3 regions of the Oerskovia gallyi genome follow, and region 1 is predicted to be linked to each of the others. Evidence: predicted binding sites of a transcription regulator. Region 1 holds the regulator's gene; each other region holds the start of a gene.
The links. The regulator LexA, encoded in region 1, represses DNA repair genes until DNA is damaged. The targets are predictions, from matches to a motif close to TCGAACANNTGTTCGA.
Positions count from the first base shown of each region.

Region 1 (5,246 bases):
GAGGACCGCCAGGTCGTCCTCGTTGACCGGGCGCCCTTGGCAGGCCTTGCGCACGCCGGTCACGATCTTCTCCCGGCTGAACGGCTCGGTCACTCCAGAGCGCTTGACGACCGACAGGCTCGCCGTCTCGATCGTCGTGAAGCGGCGGTTGCAGGCAGGGCACTGTCTGCGACGACGGATCGAGGCACCGTCGTCGGAGGTCCGCGAGTCGACGACCCGGGAGTCCGCGTGCCGACAGAACGGACAGTGCATGAGGCGGTACTCCTGTGGGTCTGCGCGAGTGCTCCGTGGCGGTCGCCACGGACGGTGCGTCCCGAACCTATGTCTCGACCCTGACGAGGCGCAAGACGCCCCGCCACGACGAGACAGCGCGACGCGTTCCACACGCCGGTCAGCACACATGAGAACGGAGGTGGCCGATGATCGGCCACCTCCGTCGGGACGCCCCCGTCCCCATCTCACGTTCGCGACTCGCCTCGCGAACGTCGACGCAACTGCGGAGACGCGCTGGCGCGCCTCCTCCTCACCGACCGACCCCCCAGCCGGGTTGGTGAGGCAGCACTAACTTAGGGGAACCTAATGCGATTGCGCAAGCCCTCCGGGCACGGGTCCTCACAGCGAGGGCAGAATCACCCCGGGCCGAAGGGCTGCCGACGCCTGAGCGGCACGGAACCCTCGACCGGTCAGCGCGCGAAGTCGGGGTCGACCGGCAGCAGGAGCTGCTGCCCGACCTGGAGCCCGGTCGACGAGAGGTTGTTGAGCTCGGCGAGCTCCGCCATCACGTCTCGCACGTCCCGGCCGCCCGATGCCAGGGCGGACGCGTGCTGCCACAAGGTCTCCCCCGCCTCGACGACGTGGATCCGGACCTCGACCGGCTCGCCGGGGCCGGACGCCACCGCACGGGCGCCCCACAGGGCCCCGAGGGCGAGGACCGTCGCGACGAGCAGTACCAGGACGACACGGCCTCGCGTGGTCAGCCGCAGCGGAGCCTCGGCCTGCCCCTGAGGACGACGCTCGACACGCCACCCGTCCGTCGCGCCCATCGCGGTGATCACACTCATAGCCACTCCTTCGTCCGTGGCGCCCGAACCGCCTTCCCCGGTCGGTTCGAACACCTGTTCGTCGAACATCTGTACGATTTCTATCACCGTCGGGCGCCGATGTCGAGACATGCTCGAACATGTGTTTGATTCGTGTCGCCGCGTGACCTACGCTGTTCGAGTACTGGTCGTCCGATATGTCGGACGCCCGGCGGTGGGACGTCCCGCCCCCGGGCTGACGAGATCGCCGCGGCCACGCTCAGGAGCCGGTGCCGCTCGCGGCGCCCCTCCGCAGGACAGGGACCGAGACGGCCGAGCAGGGCGGAGACGACGATGGCGGGACGGGTGGCCGACACCACGGGCAGGCTCGCGAAGGTGCACGAGCTGCCCGACGGCACGACGGGCGGGGACGGTCTCACACCGCGCCAGCGGCTCGTGCTCGAGACGATCCGCGCGTCGGTCGACCAGCGGGGCTACCCGCCGAGCATGCGCGAGATCGGCGAGGCCGTCGGCCTGACGAGCCCGTCGAGCGTCAAGCACCAGCTCACGACGCTCGAGCGCAAGGGCTACCTGCGTCGCGACCCCAACCGCCCCCGCGCGATCGAGGTCGTCCAGCACGACGACGCGCGGTCCATCGCAGCGCTTCCCGGCAGCGCGTTCCCGCGCGTCGAGGGCATCGACACGACCGAGGACTCACCCGAGCGCCCCACGCCGTCGTACGTCCCCGTCGTGGGACGCATCGCCGCCGGTGGTCCCATCCTGGCCGAGCAGGTCGTCGAGGACGTGTTCCCCCTCCCCCGCCAGCTCGTCGGCGACGGCGAGCTCTTCCTGCTGCGCGTGGCCGGTGACTCGATGATCGACGCCGCGATCTGCGACGGCGACTGGGTCGTGGTCCGTCGCCAGCCCGTCGCCGAGAACGGCGAGATCGTCGCCGCGATGATCGACGGCGAGGCGACCGTCAAGACGTTCAAGCGCATCGACAAGCACGTGTGGCTCATGCCGCACAACGCGGCGTACCGGCCCATCTCGGGGGACGACGCCCAGATCCTCGGCCGGGTCGTCTCGGTCCTGCGGAGCCTCTGAGCACAGCGTCCCGCCGGCCCCCAGGGACCGGCGCTCAGCACGACGAAGGGGACGGCCCGGTGGGCCGTCCCCTTCGTCGTGCCCGGCGCCCGTCACGGGCACCGAGGGGACGACTACAGTCCGAAGCTCTTGGCGACGGCGCGCACCGAGTCCGCGGACGCCCGGAGGCCCGCGAGCTCGTGGTCCGACAGCGGGACCTCGATCCGCTCGCCGCAGCCACGCCGCTCGAGCAGCGAGGGGACGGAGAGGCAGACGTCGCTGATCCCGTGGAAGTCCTCGAGGAGCGAGGACACCGGCAGGACCCGGTGCTCGTCGTCGAGGACGGCCTCGATGATGCGGGTCGCGGCGAGCGCGACGGCGTAGTTCGTGGCGCCCTTGCCCTCGATGATGCGGTAGGCCGACTGCACGACCTCGTGCGCGATGTCCTCGCGCACCTCGGCCGTGAGCGGTCCCCGACCCTTGAGCCCCTGCCACTCGAGCAGCGGCACCCCGCTGATCGTCGCCGAGCTCCAGAGCGGGATCTCGCTGTCCCCGTGCTCTCCGGCGATGTACGCGTGCACGTTCTGGACCGCGACGCCGCAGTGCTGCGCGACGAGGAACCGCAGCCTCGAGGAGTCCAGGACCGTGCCGCTCCCGAAGAGCTGGTTCGGCGGCAGTCCCGAGTACTTGAGGGCCGCGTACGTGACCACGTCGACCGGGTTGGTCACCATGATGTAGACGGCGTTGGGCGCCACCTCGACGAGGCCGGGCAGGATCTTGCGCACGAGGGAGATCGTCGCCTCGGCGAGGTCCAGCCGTGTCTGCCCGGGCTTCTGCTTGGCCCCGGCAGTGAAGACCACGACGTCCGCGTCGGCGCACACCGCCACGTCGTCGGAGCCCTCGACCTTGGCCATGGGCATGAACTGGATGCCGTGCTGGAGGTCGAGGACCTCGGCCTCGACCTTGGTCCGGTTGATGTCGAGCAGGCTCACGGTGTGAGCGGCTCCACGCATGAGCGCCGCGTAGGCGAGGGTCGATCCGACGGAACCTGCGCCGACGATCGCGAGCTTGGTGGTACGGGCGGGCACTGTGCCTCCTGGACGTTGAGCACCGGACGTCGGTCGCTGCACGAGCGTCACGACGTCCGTCGCGTGGACTACCAGGTCTCAGCCTAGGGCGGACAGGCGCTCGAGCGCAGAGAGGACGACACGTCGGTCCGTCGTGGTCCAGAAGTCCGGCATCGACTTCGTGAGGTAGGAGCCGTAGCGAGCGGTCGCCAGACGCGGGTCGAGGACCGCGACGACGCCTCGATCGGCCGTCGACCGGATGAGCCGTCCGGCGCCCTGCGCGAGCAGCAGCGCGGCGTGGTTGGCCGAGACCTGCATGAAGCCGTTGCCGCCCGCGGCCTCGACCGCTCTCGCACGGGCCGACTTCACCGGGTCGTCGGGCCGCGGGAAGGGGATCCGGTCGATCAGGACGAGCTGGCAGCTCGGCCCGGGGACGTCCACGCCCTGCCACAACGAGAGCGTGCCGAACAGGCACGTCGCGGGGTCTGCGGCGAACTCCTTGACGAGCGTCGGGAGCTGGTCGTCGCCCTGGCACAGGATCGGGACGTCGAGGCGCTCGCGCATGGCCTCCGCGACCGCGAGCGCCGCTCGCCGCGACGAGAAGAGCCCGAGGGTGCGGCCGCCTGCGGCGGTGATGAGGTCGGCGATCTCGTCGAGCTGTCCGTCCGTGGCGGCCTCCCGGCCGGGCTGCGGCAGGTGCTTGGCGATGTAGAGGATGCCCTGCTGGGGGTAGTCGAACGGGCTGCCGACGTCCACGCCGGTCCAGGTGGCGCCGTCGTCGTCGAGGCCCAGCGAGCGGGCCACGGGGTCGAACGTGCCGCCGAGCGCGAGCGTCGCCGACGTGAAGACGCCCGTGCGCTCGGTCAGGAGGTGCGTGCGGATGAGGCCTGCGACCGCGAGGGGCGCGGCGTGCAGCTTGCTCACGCCGTCCCCGCTCCACCGTCCGTCGTCGCCCGCGCGCGAGCACCACAGGACGTCGTGCCCCGTGGGGTCCTGGGCCATGCGCTCGGCGATCTCGAAGACCTGGAGCATGGTCGCCTGGGCCATCTTCATCCCGGTGTCCGGCTGGGCCCCCGGGCCACCCGAGGTGTCGGGCTTGAGCGCGCTCAGCACGGTGCGGGCCGCGTCACGGACGGCCGCGACGGCCGAGCGCGCGTCGTCGGGCAGGCCGTCGGGGAAGCGCTCCGCGGGGAGCGAGGTCACGACGGTCCCGAACGCCCCGGTCGCGAGGTCGAGGTCGGTCGTCTGGACTCCTCCGTGGCGGCGGGCGAGGCGAGCGGCGTGCTCGATGATGGGCACCGACAGGTCCGCGGTCGCGGCGGCCGTGACGCGGTCGCTGAGCTCGTGGGCCTCGTCGACGACGACGACGCCGTGCTCGGGCAGCACACCGGGCGATCCCGACGCGGCGATGCCCAGCATCGCGTGGTTGGTCACGACGACGTCGGCCTCACGCGCGCTCGTGCGCGCCTGGTCGGGGAAGCAGTCGTCGATGAGGGGGCACTTGGCGCCCAGGCACTCGAGCGCCGTGACCGAGACCTGCCGCCAGGCTTTGTCGGAGACGCCCGGGACGAGGTCGTCCCGGTCCCCGGTCGTGGTCTCCTGCGCCCACTCGCGCAGCCGCACGACCTGCTCGCCCAGTGCCGCGGCCCCCGACGCCGCTCCAGGTGCAGGGTGCTCGGCGACGCCCGCCCGCTCGCCGCCCGTGGGCAGGTCGAACAACGTGGGCTCGTCGGCCGGGTAGCCGCCCTCGATCTTGTGCTGGCACAGGTAGTTGTGCCAGCCCTTGAGGAGCGCGATGCGTGGTGGACGCGGCAACCGGTCCGCGACCGCCTGGGCCACGAGCGGCAGGTCGCGCGTGATGATCTGACGCTGGAGGGCGAGGGTCGCGGTCGAGACGATGACGCGCTCGTCCTCGCACACTGCGTGGCGGACGGCGGGCACGAGGTAACCGAGCGACTTGCCGGTGCCCGTCCCGGCCTGGACCAGCAGGTGGTCGGGGCCGCCCGAGCCGTCGATCGTCCGCGCGACGTTCACGGCCATCTGGTGCTGCCCTGCGCGGCGGCCGCCGCCCAGCGCG
Region 1 covers NZ_JACSQE010000007.1:164,366-169,611, reverse strand. The annotation lists gene nrdR (transcriptional regulator NrdR) at 1-252, opposite strand, end outside; gene H9640_RS10490 (LysM peptidoglycan-binding domain-containing protein) at 684-1,061, opposite strand; gene lexA (transcriptional repressor LexA) at 1,374-2,123, shown strand; gene H9640_RS10480 (L-lactate dehydrogenase) at 2,237-3,190, opposite strand; gene H9640_RS10475 (ATP-dependent DNA helicase) at 3,269-5,246, opposite strand, start outside.

Region 2 (5,246 bases), on a different contig from region 1:
TCACCGTCATCCCTGAGATCTCGACGGCCGTCTCCCTCAGCTTCATCCTGGTCACGCTGGCCATCACGACGGTCGCGAGCCTCGCCAAGGACAAGAGCGACCGTCGTCGCCTGGAGAAGGAAACCTACTGATGCAGCACGAGCTGCCGTTCTGGTTCGAGGCGGCGTCCCTGACGGCCCTCGTCGTCCTCCTGCTCGTCGACCTGGTGGTCGTGGGGCGTCGCCCGCACGTGCCGTCGATGAAGGAGAGCGGCCTGTGGGTGGCGTTCTACGTCGCCCTGGCACTGGTTTTCGGCGGCCTCGTCGCCCTCGTGGGCGGCAGTGCTCCCGCGGTCGAGTTCTACGCGGGCTGGCTCACGGAGTACAGCCTGTCGGTCGACAACCTCTTCGTGTTCGTCATCATCATGACGAGGTTCGCCGTGCCGCGGGAGCACCAGCAGAAGGTGCTCATGGTGGGGATCATCGTGGCGCTCGTGCTGCGCGGGGCGTTCATCCTCGCCGGCGCCGCGATCATCGCCCAGTTCGTGTGGGTCTTCTACCTCTTCGGCGCGTTCCTGATCTACACCGCGATCAAGCTGGTCGCGGGTGGGGACGAGCCGGAGGAGTACCAGGAGAACCGGCTCATCCGGTCGTTGCGCCGGGTGCTGCCGCTGTCGCCGACGTACGACGGTGGCAAGCTGCGCACCGTGGTCGACGGCAAGCGGCTCTTCACGCCCATGCTGATCGTGTTCCTCGCGATCGGCAGCACGGACCTGCTCTTCGCGTTCGACTCGATCCCTGCGATCTTCGGGCTCACGCACGACCCGTTCATCGTGTTCACGACGAACGTCTTCGCCCTCATGGGGCTGCGGCAGCTCTACTTCCTGCTGGGGGGCCTGCTCGAGCGGCTGGTGTACCTGCCGATCGGGCTGGCGGTCATCCTGGGCTTCATCGGGATCAAGCTGATCCTCGAGGCCTTGCACGAGAACACGTTGCCGTTCGTCAACGGCGGGCAGCACATCGAGGCCGTCCCGACGATCCCGATCTGGCTCTCGCTCGTGGTCATCCTGGGTGCGCTCGGGGTCACGACGGTGGCCAGCCTGTTGCGCACGCGTGGTCAGCAGAAGGACGAGGCCCTGCCCGACGACGTCGACGCGGCCTCGTAGGCGCGTCTCGGCAGGCGCTGCTCGCCCCGTGAGAACGGCCCGTCTCCCTTCCGGGGAGACGGGCCGTCCGCGTTCGTGGACGGGGGAGTCGAGCGCTCCGTCCGGCGGCGGCGACGCTCAGACTCGGTCGGCCCAGGGGCCGATGACGGGAGACCACGGGCGCACGGTGCGCCGCGTGATGACGTTCTCGCGGGCGAACGGGTCGGCGTCGAACGTGCTCGCGACCGAGGCCTCGTCCGGGGCGTCGACGAGCAGCAGCGCGCCCGCGGGGTTGGCCGCGTCCTGGGCGAGGGGGCCGGAGGCGAGCAGCGTGCCCTCGTCGAGCAGCCCGCGCAGGAACGCACGGTGCTCGGGGCGGAACTCGTCCAGGACGGCGGGCTTGTCGGCGTACGTGTAGGTCACGGCGAAGATCGGCATGGCGACATTGAAGCACCATCCGGCGTGGTGGTGGTGACGGTCCGTCGTCGGCCCGCTCGGCCGCGCGACCGGTGTCCTACCAGCCGCGCTCGCGCCACTCGTCGAGGTGGGGGCGCTCTGCCCCCAGCGTCGTGTCCGCGCCGTGGCCCGGGTAGACCCAGGTGGCGTCGTCGAACCTGTCGAAGAGCCTGGTGGTGACGTCCGCGTAGAGCATCGCGAAGCGGTCCGGGTCGTTCGACGTGCTCCCGAGGCCGCCCGGGAAGAGCGAGTCCCCCGTGAACAGGTGTGCTCGGCCGGGCACGGCGTCCGGTGCGCTCGCGTGCTCGGGCTCGCGGTAGACGAGCGTGACCGAGCCGGGGGTGTGACCGCGCAGGGCGACCACCTCGAACGTGAGGTGGCCGACGACGATCGTGTCGCCGTCGTGCAGGTGGCGCGTGATGGTCGCGCCGGTCGCCTCGGCGACGGCTTCCGCGTCGGGAGCGCCGGCCGCGAGCCGCGCGCCGGTGGCCGCGCCGATCGAGGAGAGCGCCCCGAGGTGGTCGAGGTGCCTGTGCGTCGTGACGACGAGGTCGAGGCGGGCGGTCGACGAACCCTCCCGGACGAGCTCGAGGAGCCGGTCGGGCTCGGCGGCGGCGTCGACGAGGAGCTGGGCGCCGCTCCCGCGGCAGGTCAGGAGGTAGGCGTTGTTCTCGGCGGGCCCGACGGCGAGCTTGCGGACCTCGACCTCGTCCAGCACCCGCAGGTCGCTCGGTCCCGCGACCGTGACGTCTCCGGTGTATCCCACGCCGATCTCCTCGCTGTGCTGGTTGGCGTCCTGACGGACGACCGGCCGCCGGTGTGACGAGCCTCTCGTGCCGAGTCTGGCACGCCGGTGACGGGACCCGGAGCGCCGTCCAGGAGCAGGTCAGACCGCCGGGGCCGTCCCTCGACAGGAACCGCAGGACCCTCGGCCCCGGTGACGTCGGTCGAACAGGTGTGCGAATGTCAGGGGCGAGGCTTACGATGCTTCGGTGAGCAACCGCCTTGTCATCGCTGGTGCCCGTGAGCACAACCTCCGCAACGTCGACCTCGACCTGCCGAGGGATCAGCTCATCGTCTTCACGGGACTCTCGGGGTCCGGAAAGTCCTCCCTCGCGTTCGACACGATCTTCGCCGAGGGGCAGCGTCGCTACGTCGAGTCGCTGTCGGCGTACGCCCGTCAGTTCCTCGGGCAGATGGACAAGCCCGACGTCGACTTCATCGAGGGCCTGTCGCCCGCGGTCTCGATCGACCAGAAGTCGACCAACCGCAACCCGCGCTCGACCGTGGGCACCATCACCGAGGTCTACGACTACCTGCGCCTGCTCTTCGCGCGCGCCGGCACACAGCACTGCCCGGTCTGCGGCGAGAAGGTCCAGGCCCAGACGCCGCAGCAGATCGTCGACCGCCTCCTGGAGCTGCCCGAGGGCACGCGCTACCAGGTCCTCGCTCCCGTGGTGCGTGGTCGCAAGGGGGAGTACAGCGAGCTCTTCAAGGAGCTGCAGTCGAAGGGCTTCGCGCGCGCCCGCGTGGACGGCGAGGTCGTCCAGCTCACGGACCCGCCGGCGCTCGAGAAGAAGCTCAAGCACGACATCGAGGTCGTGATCGACCGTCTCGTCTCGCGCGAGGGCGTGCAGCGCAGGCTCACGGACTCGGTCGAGACCGCGCTCGGGCTCGCCGGGGGGCTCGTCGTCGTCGAGCTCGTCGACGCCGACGCGGACGACCCGCAACGCGAGCGCCGGTTCTCGGAGAAGCGCGCGTGCCCGAACGACCACGAGCTCACGCTCGACGAGATCGAGCCGCGCACCTTCTCGTTCAACGCCCCCTACGGTGCGTGCCCCGAGTGCACGGGTATCGGCTTCCGCCTCGAGGTCGACCCGGACCTCGTCGTCCCGGACGACGAGAAGTCGCTCGCGGAGGGCGCGGTCGCGCCCTGGGCACAGATCTCCTCGGAGTACTTCCACCGCGTCCTGACGGCGCTCGCCTCGGACCTGGGCTTCTCCATGGACGTGCCGTGGCGCGCCCTGCCTCAGCGTGCTCAGCAGGCGGTGCTCTACGGCCAGAACCACGAGGTCCACGTCCGGTACAAGAACCGCTGGGGGCGCGAGCGTCAGTACTCGACCGGCTTCGAGGGCGTCGTGACGTTCCTCGAGCGCCGCCACGGCGAGACCGAGTCGGAGTGGTCCAAGGAGAAGTACGAGGCGTACATGCGCGAGACGCCGTGCCCGGTGTGCCAGGGCACGCGTCTCAAGCCCGAGGTCCTCGCCGTCAAGGTGGGGGACAAGTCCATCGCCGAGGTCTGCCGGCTCCCGCTGCGCGAGGCCGCGGCGTTCCTCGGTTCGCTCGAGCTGGGCACGCGCCAGAAGGCCATCGCGACCGAGGTCCTCAAGGAGATCGACGCCCGACTGGGCTTCCTGCTCGACGTCGGGCTGGACTACCTCTCGCTCGAGCGTCCGGCCGGGACCCTCTCGGGAGGCGAGGCGCAGCGCATCCGTCTCGCGACGCAGATCGGCTCGGGGCTCGTCGGTGTCCTGTACGTCCTCGACGAGCCCAGCATCGGTCTGCACCAGCGGGACAACCGCCGGCTCATCGACACCCTGACCCGGCTGAGGGACCTCGGGAACACGCTCATCGTCGTCGAGCACGATGAGGACACCATCCGGGCGGCCGACTGGATCGTCGACATCGGCCCGGGCGCCGGCGAGCACGGTGGACGCGTGATCCACTCGGGCGACTACGCAGGCCTCCTGGAGGCGCCCGAGTCCGTCACGGGCGCCTACCTCTCCGGGCGTCGCAGCATCCCGCTGCCCGCCGCCCGCCGCCCTGTCGACAAGGACCGTCGGATCACGGTCGTCGGTGCGCGCGAGCACAACCTCGAGGGCATCGACGTGAGCTTCCCGCTCGGCACCCTGACCGCGGTCACCGGCGTCTCGGGGTCCGGCAAGTCCACGCTGGTCAACTCGATCCTCTACACCGTGCTCGCCAACGAGCTCAACGGAGCCCGTCAGGTCGCAGGGCGTCACCGTCGGATCACGGGACTCGAGAACCTCGACAAGGTGGTCCACGTCGACCAGGGGCCCATCGGCCGGACCCCGCGGTCCAACCCCGCGACCTACACGGGGGTGTGGGACCACGTGCGCAAGCTCTTCGCCGAGACGAGCGAGGCCAAGGTCCGTGGCTACACGCCCGGCCGGTTCTCCTTCAACGTCAAGGGCGGTCGCTGCGAGGCCTGCTCGGGTGATGGGACCATCAAGATCGAGATGAACTTCCTGCCGGACGTCTACGTCCCGTGCGAGGTCTGCCACGGCGCGCGGTACAACCGCGAGACGCTCGAGGTGCACTTCAAGGGCAAGACCGTCGCGGACGTGCTCGACATGCCGATCGAGGAGGCCTCGGAGTTCTTCGCCGCGGTCCCGACGATCTCGCGCCACCTCAAGACCCTCTCCGAGGTCGGCCTCGGGTACGTGCGCCTGGGGCAGCCCGCGCCCACGCTGTCAGGAGGCGAGGCCCAGCGCGTCAAGCTCGCAAGCGAGCTGCAGAAGCGCTCGACGGGCCGGACCATCTACGTGCTCGACGAGCCGACGACGGGTCTGCACTTCGAGGACATCCGCAAGCTCCTCGCGGTGCTCCAGTCGCTCGTCGACAAGGGCAACTCGGTTCTCGTGAT
Region 2 covers NZ_JACSQE010000006.1:26,967-32,212, forward strand. The annotation lists gene H9640_RS08640 (TerC family protein) at 1-131, shown strand, start outside; gene H9640_RS08645 (TerC family protein) at 131-1,144, shown strand; gene H9640_RS08650 (YciI family protein) at 1,262-1,561, opposite strand; gene H9640_RS08655 (MBL fold metallo-hydrolase) at 1,638-2,345, opposite strand; gene uvrA (excinuclease ABC subunit UvrA) at 2,572-5,246, shown strand, end outside.
Region 2: a site for LexA is predicted at 2,527-2,542, ahead of uvrA (excinuclease ABC subunit UvrA). Genes of this name have one in related genera too.

Region 3 (5,246 bases), on a different contig from region 1:
CGCTGTGCCCGCGTCAGCGACTGCTCGGACGACGTCCAAGCCGGATGTGATCTTGCCGAAGACGGTGTACCCGCCCGTGGTGGTCGGCAAGGTGGTGTCCTCGTAGACGAGGAAGAACTGGCTGCCCATGGTGTCGGTACCGGCCTCGGTCCGTGCCATGGCGATGGTGCCGGCCGGGTAGAGGCCGTCCTCGGGGGCGTTCTCGACGGGCCCGAACTCGTAGCCCGGGCCCCCGGTGCCGGTGCCCGTGGGGTCTCCGCACTGCAGGATGAAGATGCCCTCGGTGGTCAGCCGGTGGCAGTCGGTCCCGTCGAAGTACTTCTCGCGGGCGAGCGAGACGAAGTTCGCGACGGCCTGGGGGGCGGCCTGCCCGTCGAGCGTGAAGGCGACGTCTCCGGCGCTGGTCCGCAGCTCGCCCGTCCACTCGCGGTCCTGCGCGGCGGAGGCCGGGGGCAGGGTGAACGTCTTGTCGGGGGCGTTGGCGTTGACGGCGAGCACGGTGACTCCTGCGACGACCGCGACCCCGGCGACCGCGCCGGCGATCGTCCACGCCCGACGCCTGCGGGCGCGAGCCGTGGCCTGGCGCTGGGTCCACTTCTGCTCACGCAGGCGGGCACGCTCGCGTTCGCGCTTGCTCGTTGACACCCCAACTCCTTCGTCTCACGCCACGGGCAGGTCCGCGTGCCGGCGCGAAGGCGCGTGATTGCACGGGTGGTCCACGGTTTCAGAGGACAGTCTAGGCATCGGGAGCGTTCCGGCGCGGTGACTTTCCGCCATTCAGGTCACGGTCCGGTATCAGGTGTCCTGTTTGTGAGGTCGGTACTGTCCTGGCATGGACGTCTTTCTCGTGGTCGCACCCGTGTTCGGCACCAACTGCACGATCGTCGCGCCCGGGGCGCGCGGCACGCTGCCCGACGGCGTCGCTCGCCCGTGCGTGATCGTCGACGCCGGGGCAGGGGTCGCCTCGGGAGTCGCGGAGCTGGTGCGGGAGCACGGCCTGGCGCCGACCGCGGTCCTCGCGACGCACGGGCACGCCGACCACACGTGGGACGCCGCCGAGCTGTGCGACCTCTACGGGGTGCCGCTGTGGATCCACGCGGGCGACGCCTACCGGCTCGCAGACCCGCTCGGCACGATCGAGCACGGGGCCCCGGCGGACGGGCCGCTCACGAGCGGGCCGCTGGCCGCGGCGCTCGCGGCAGGTGGCGCCAGGATCGAGGACTACCAGGAACCCCGTGAGGTGCGGACGTTCGGCTCGGGCGGTGGGTCCGGTGCCTCGCTGGTGCGCGGTCCCGGCGGCACGTCGGTGGCCGACCCGCGCGTACGGCTCGACCTGGGCGGCGTCCTGGTCGACGCCCTGCACGCGCCGGGCCACACCCAGGGCTCGACGCTCTACCTCCCGGTCGCCGCAGGGGACCAGGACGGCGGCGGCGCGGGCGACGGCCAGGTGGCCGGGATCGTGCTCGCCGGAGACGTCCTGTTCGCCGGCTCGGTGGGGCGGACCGACCTGCCCGGGGGAGACGGCGAGACGATGCAGCGCACCCTGCGCGACGTCGTCGGGCACCTCGACGACTCCCTCGAGGTGGTTCCTGGTCACGGGCCCCTGACGACGATCGGCCGCGAGCGCCGCACCAACCCGTACCTGCGGGGCCTGTGAATCGATTGCTCGTTCGGTCGGTACGTCTGGAAGGATCGGGTCCCATGGCCCGACCTACACCTCTCTCCGGTTTCCCCGAATGGCTCCCTGCTGGACGCGTCGTGGAGCAGCACGTGCTCGACACGCTGCGTCGCACGTTCGAGCTCCATGGTTTCGCGGGGATCGAGACGCGGGCCGTCGAGCCCCTGGACCAGCTGCTGCGCAAGGGCGAGACCTCCAAGGAGGTGTACGTGCTGCGCCGCCTCCAGGAGGAGGCCGACTCGTCCGAGGGGGCCGCGGCGGACCGAGGTGGCAAGGGGGACAAGCAGCTCGGCCTGCACTTCGACCTGACCGTGCCGTTCGCGCGGTACGTGCTGGAGAACGCCGGGCACCTGGCGTTCCCGTTCAAGCGCCACCAGATCCAGAAGGTGTGGCGCGGCGAGCGCCCCCAGGACGGGCGCTTCCGCGAGTTCGTGCAGGCGGACATCGACGTCGTGGGTGCGGGCGAGCTGCCCTACCACTTCGAGGTCGAGCTGCCGCTGGTCATGGCCGAGGCGCTGGGCGAGCTGCGCTCGATCGGTGTGCCCGAGGTCCGCATCCTGGTGAACAACCGCAAGGTCGCCGAGGGCTTCTACCGCGGGCTGGGCCTGGACGACGTCGAGGGCGTGCTGCGCTCGATCGACAAGCTCGACAAGATCGGGCCGGACAAGGTCGGTGCGCTGCTGGTCGCCGAGACGGGCGCGACGCCCGAGCAGGCGGCCGCGTGCCTGGCGCTCGCGGCGATCTCCGGCTCGGACGCGAGCGTCGCGGAGCGGGTGCGGGCGCTCGCGGCCGAGCACGGCGTGACCTCGGAGCTGCTCGAGGAGGGCCTGCGCGAGCTGTCGGCGCTGATCGACGCGGCGGCCGTGCGGGCGCCGGGGGTCGTGGTCGCGGACCTGAAGATCGCGCGCGGCCTGGACTACTACACGGGCTCGGTCTACGAGACCGTCCTGGTGGGGCACGAGCAGCTCGGGTCGATCTGCTCGGGCGGGCGCTACGACACCCTGGCCTCGGACGGCGCGAACACCTACCCGGGCGTGGGGCTCTCGATCGGCGTCTCGCGCCTGGTGTCGCGGCTGCTGAGCGCCGGCCTGGTCCGTTCGACGCGGTCGGTGCCGAGCGCGGTCGTGGTCGCGGTCACGAGCGAGGAGACGCGACCCGCGTCGGACGCGGTCGCGGTGGCGCTGCGCTCGCGCGGCATCCCGGTCGAGGTCGCGCCGAGTGCGGCCAAGTTCGGCAAGCAGATCAAGTTCGCGGACCGTCGCGGCATCCCGTTCGTGTGGTTCCCCGCGGGGATCGGTGCGGACGGCGAGGTCGTCGCTCACCAGGTCAAGGACATCCGTTCGGGCGAGCAGGTCGCTGCGGACCCGGCGACGTGGGCCCCGTCGGCGGAGGACCTGTGGCCTCGGGTCGTGCCCGCGGGGGAGTGAGCCCGCTGCCCGGGTGCTGACCCGGACGCGTGTGAGGCCCGGCAGGGGACACCCTGCCGGGCCTCACGTGTGCGTGCCCGGTGGTGCGGGCGACGATCCAGGCCTCGGACGTCTCCCGGCCGAAGGTCACGCCGACGGCGACCGCGTCGACAACCGGCTCGAACATGTGTTCGAATGGGGCGATGAGGTGGGACGGGCAGGCGATCACGGCGGACGACGGCGCGCTGCCCGGGCTCGGGCGCATGGCGGGGCTCGTGCGGACCGTGCGCACCCCGGAGTTCGCCGGGGTCACGTTCCACGAGGTGCTCGCCAAGAGCGCGCTGTCCAAGGTGCCGGGGGAGTCCCGCATGCCGTTCACCTGGACGATCAACCCGTACCGCGGATGCTCCCATGCGTGCTCCTACTGCCTCGGCCCCGACACGCTCATCCTTCGTGGTGACGGGCGTCAGGTGCCGTTGCGTGACATCCGGGCGGGCGACCAGGTCGTCGGAACCGAGGTCCGCGGTCGGTACAGGCGCTATGTCCTCACGACAGTCGAAGACGTCTGGGCAACACGCAAGCGAGCCTTCACCATCACGCTCGAGGACGGGACGCGTCTCACGGCGAGCGGCGATCACAGGTTTCTCACGGACCGCGGCTGGAAGCACGTCGCCCCCGGTGAGTGCGGGGCGGGCCAGCGACCATATCTGACGACGAACAACAAGCTGATGGGATTCGGGACGGGCGATCTGGAGAAGCACCCGGCCTCCCGGGACGACGCGGCCTACCGGCGCGGCTATCTCACGGGCATGATCCGTGGCGACGGGATGCTGCTCAGGAGGACCTACCGGCGCCGCGACGGAAACCTCAACAACGTCAGCATGTTTCGGCTCGCACTGGCGGACCGGGAAGCCCTCGACAGATCGCGCGACTTTCTCGAGCAGGCGGGCATCACCACCACGATGCGACCGTTCAGCCCCGGGTCCACCACGAGACGATCGATCATGGCCATCTTCACGTCGAGGTCCGCGCACTTCGACGCGATCCAGGCGCTCATCAGCTGGCCGCCAGAGGTGGAGCGCGAATGGGCCATCGGCTATCTTGCGGGGATCTTCGACGCGGAGGGCGGCTGCTCACGGGGGGTTCTGCGCATCTCGAACAAGGACGAGGAGATCCTTGGGCGCATCAGCGACGCGCTCACGGTGATCGAGGTTCCGTTCGTGCGCGAGCCATCCCGGGAGAACGGGGTCTCCACCATCAGGATCGTGGGCGGACTCGCGGCGCGGATGCGGTTCTTTCGGATCGTCGATCCTGCGATCAGCAGGAAGCTCGCGGTGACAGGACTCGCCGTGAAGTCAGGCGCGCCGCTAGAGGTCAGATCGGTCGAGGACATCGGGGAAGAGCGTGACCTCCTCGATCTCACGACAGGGACGGGGGACTTCATCGCGAACGGTGTCATCAGCCACAACTGCTTCGCCCGCCCCTCGCACCGCTACCTCGACATGAACCCCGGCGAGGACTTCGACAGCCAGATCGTCGTGAAGATGAACGTTGCCGAGGTGCTGCGGGCCGAGCTCGCCAAGCCGTCCTGGACGGGCGACGCGGTCGCGCTCGGCACCAACACCGACCCCTACCAGCGCGCCGAGGGACGCTACCGGCTCATGCCGGGGATCATCGACGCGCTCGAGGCCTCGCGTACGCCGTTCTCGATCCTCACCAAGGGCACGCTCCTGCGCCGCGACCTGCCGCGTCTAACGCAGGCGGCCGAGCACGTCGACGTCGGCATCGGGGTCTCCCTGGCCTTCGTCGACGAGGACCTCCAGCAGGCCGTCGAGCCCGGCACCCCCACGCCGCGCGCCCGCCTCGACCTCGCCCGCGCCGCCCGGGCGGCGGGGCTGCCGTGCGGGGTCATGATCGCCCCCGTGCTGCCGTGGCTCACCGACTCGACCGACCACCTCACGCGCCTGCTCGACGCGGTCCACGAGGCGGGCGCGACGGGCGCCACGGTGCTCCCGCTGTTCCTCAAGCCCGGCACCCGCGAGTGGTTCATGGCCTGGCTGCGCCGCGACCACCCCGAGCGGGTCTCGGGCTACGAGCGCGTCTACGCGGGCGGGTCGTACGCGAGCCGCGCGTACCGCGACTGGCTGTGGGACCGCGTGCGG
Region 3 covers NZ_JACSQE010000006.1:223,743-228,988, reverse strand. The annotation lists gene H9640_RS09550 (peptidylprolyl isomerase) at 1-645, opposite strand, end outside; gene H9640_RS09545 (MBL fold metallo-hydrolase) at 833-1,657, shown strand; gene hisS (histidine--tRNA ligase) at 1,702-3,105, shown strand; gene H9640_RS09535 (intein-containing Rv2578c family radical SAM protein) at 3,288-5,246, shown strand, end outside.
Region 3: a site for LexA is predicted at 3,264-3,279, ahead of H9640_RS09535 (intein-containing Rv2578c family radical SAM protein). Genes of this name have one in related genera too.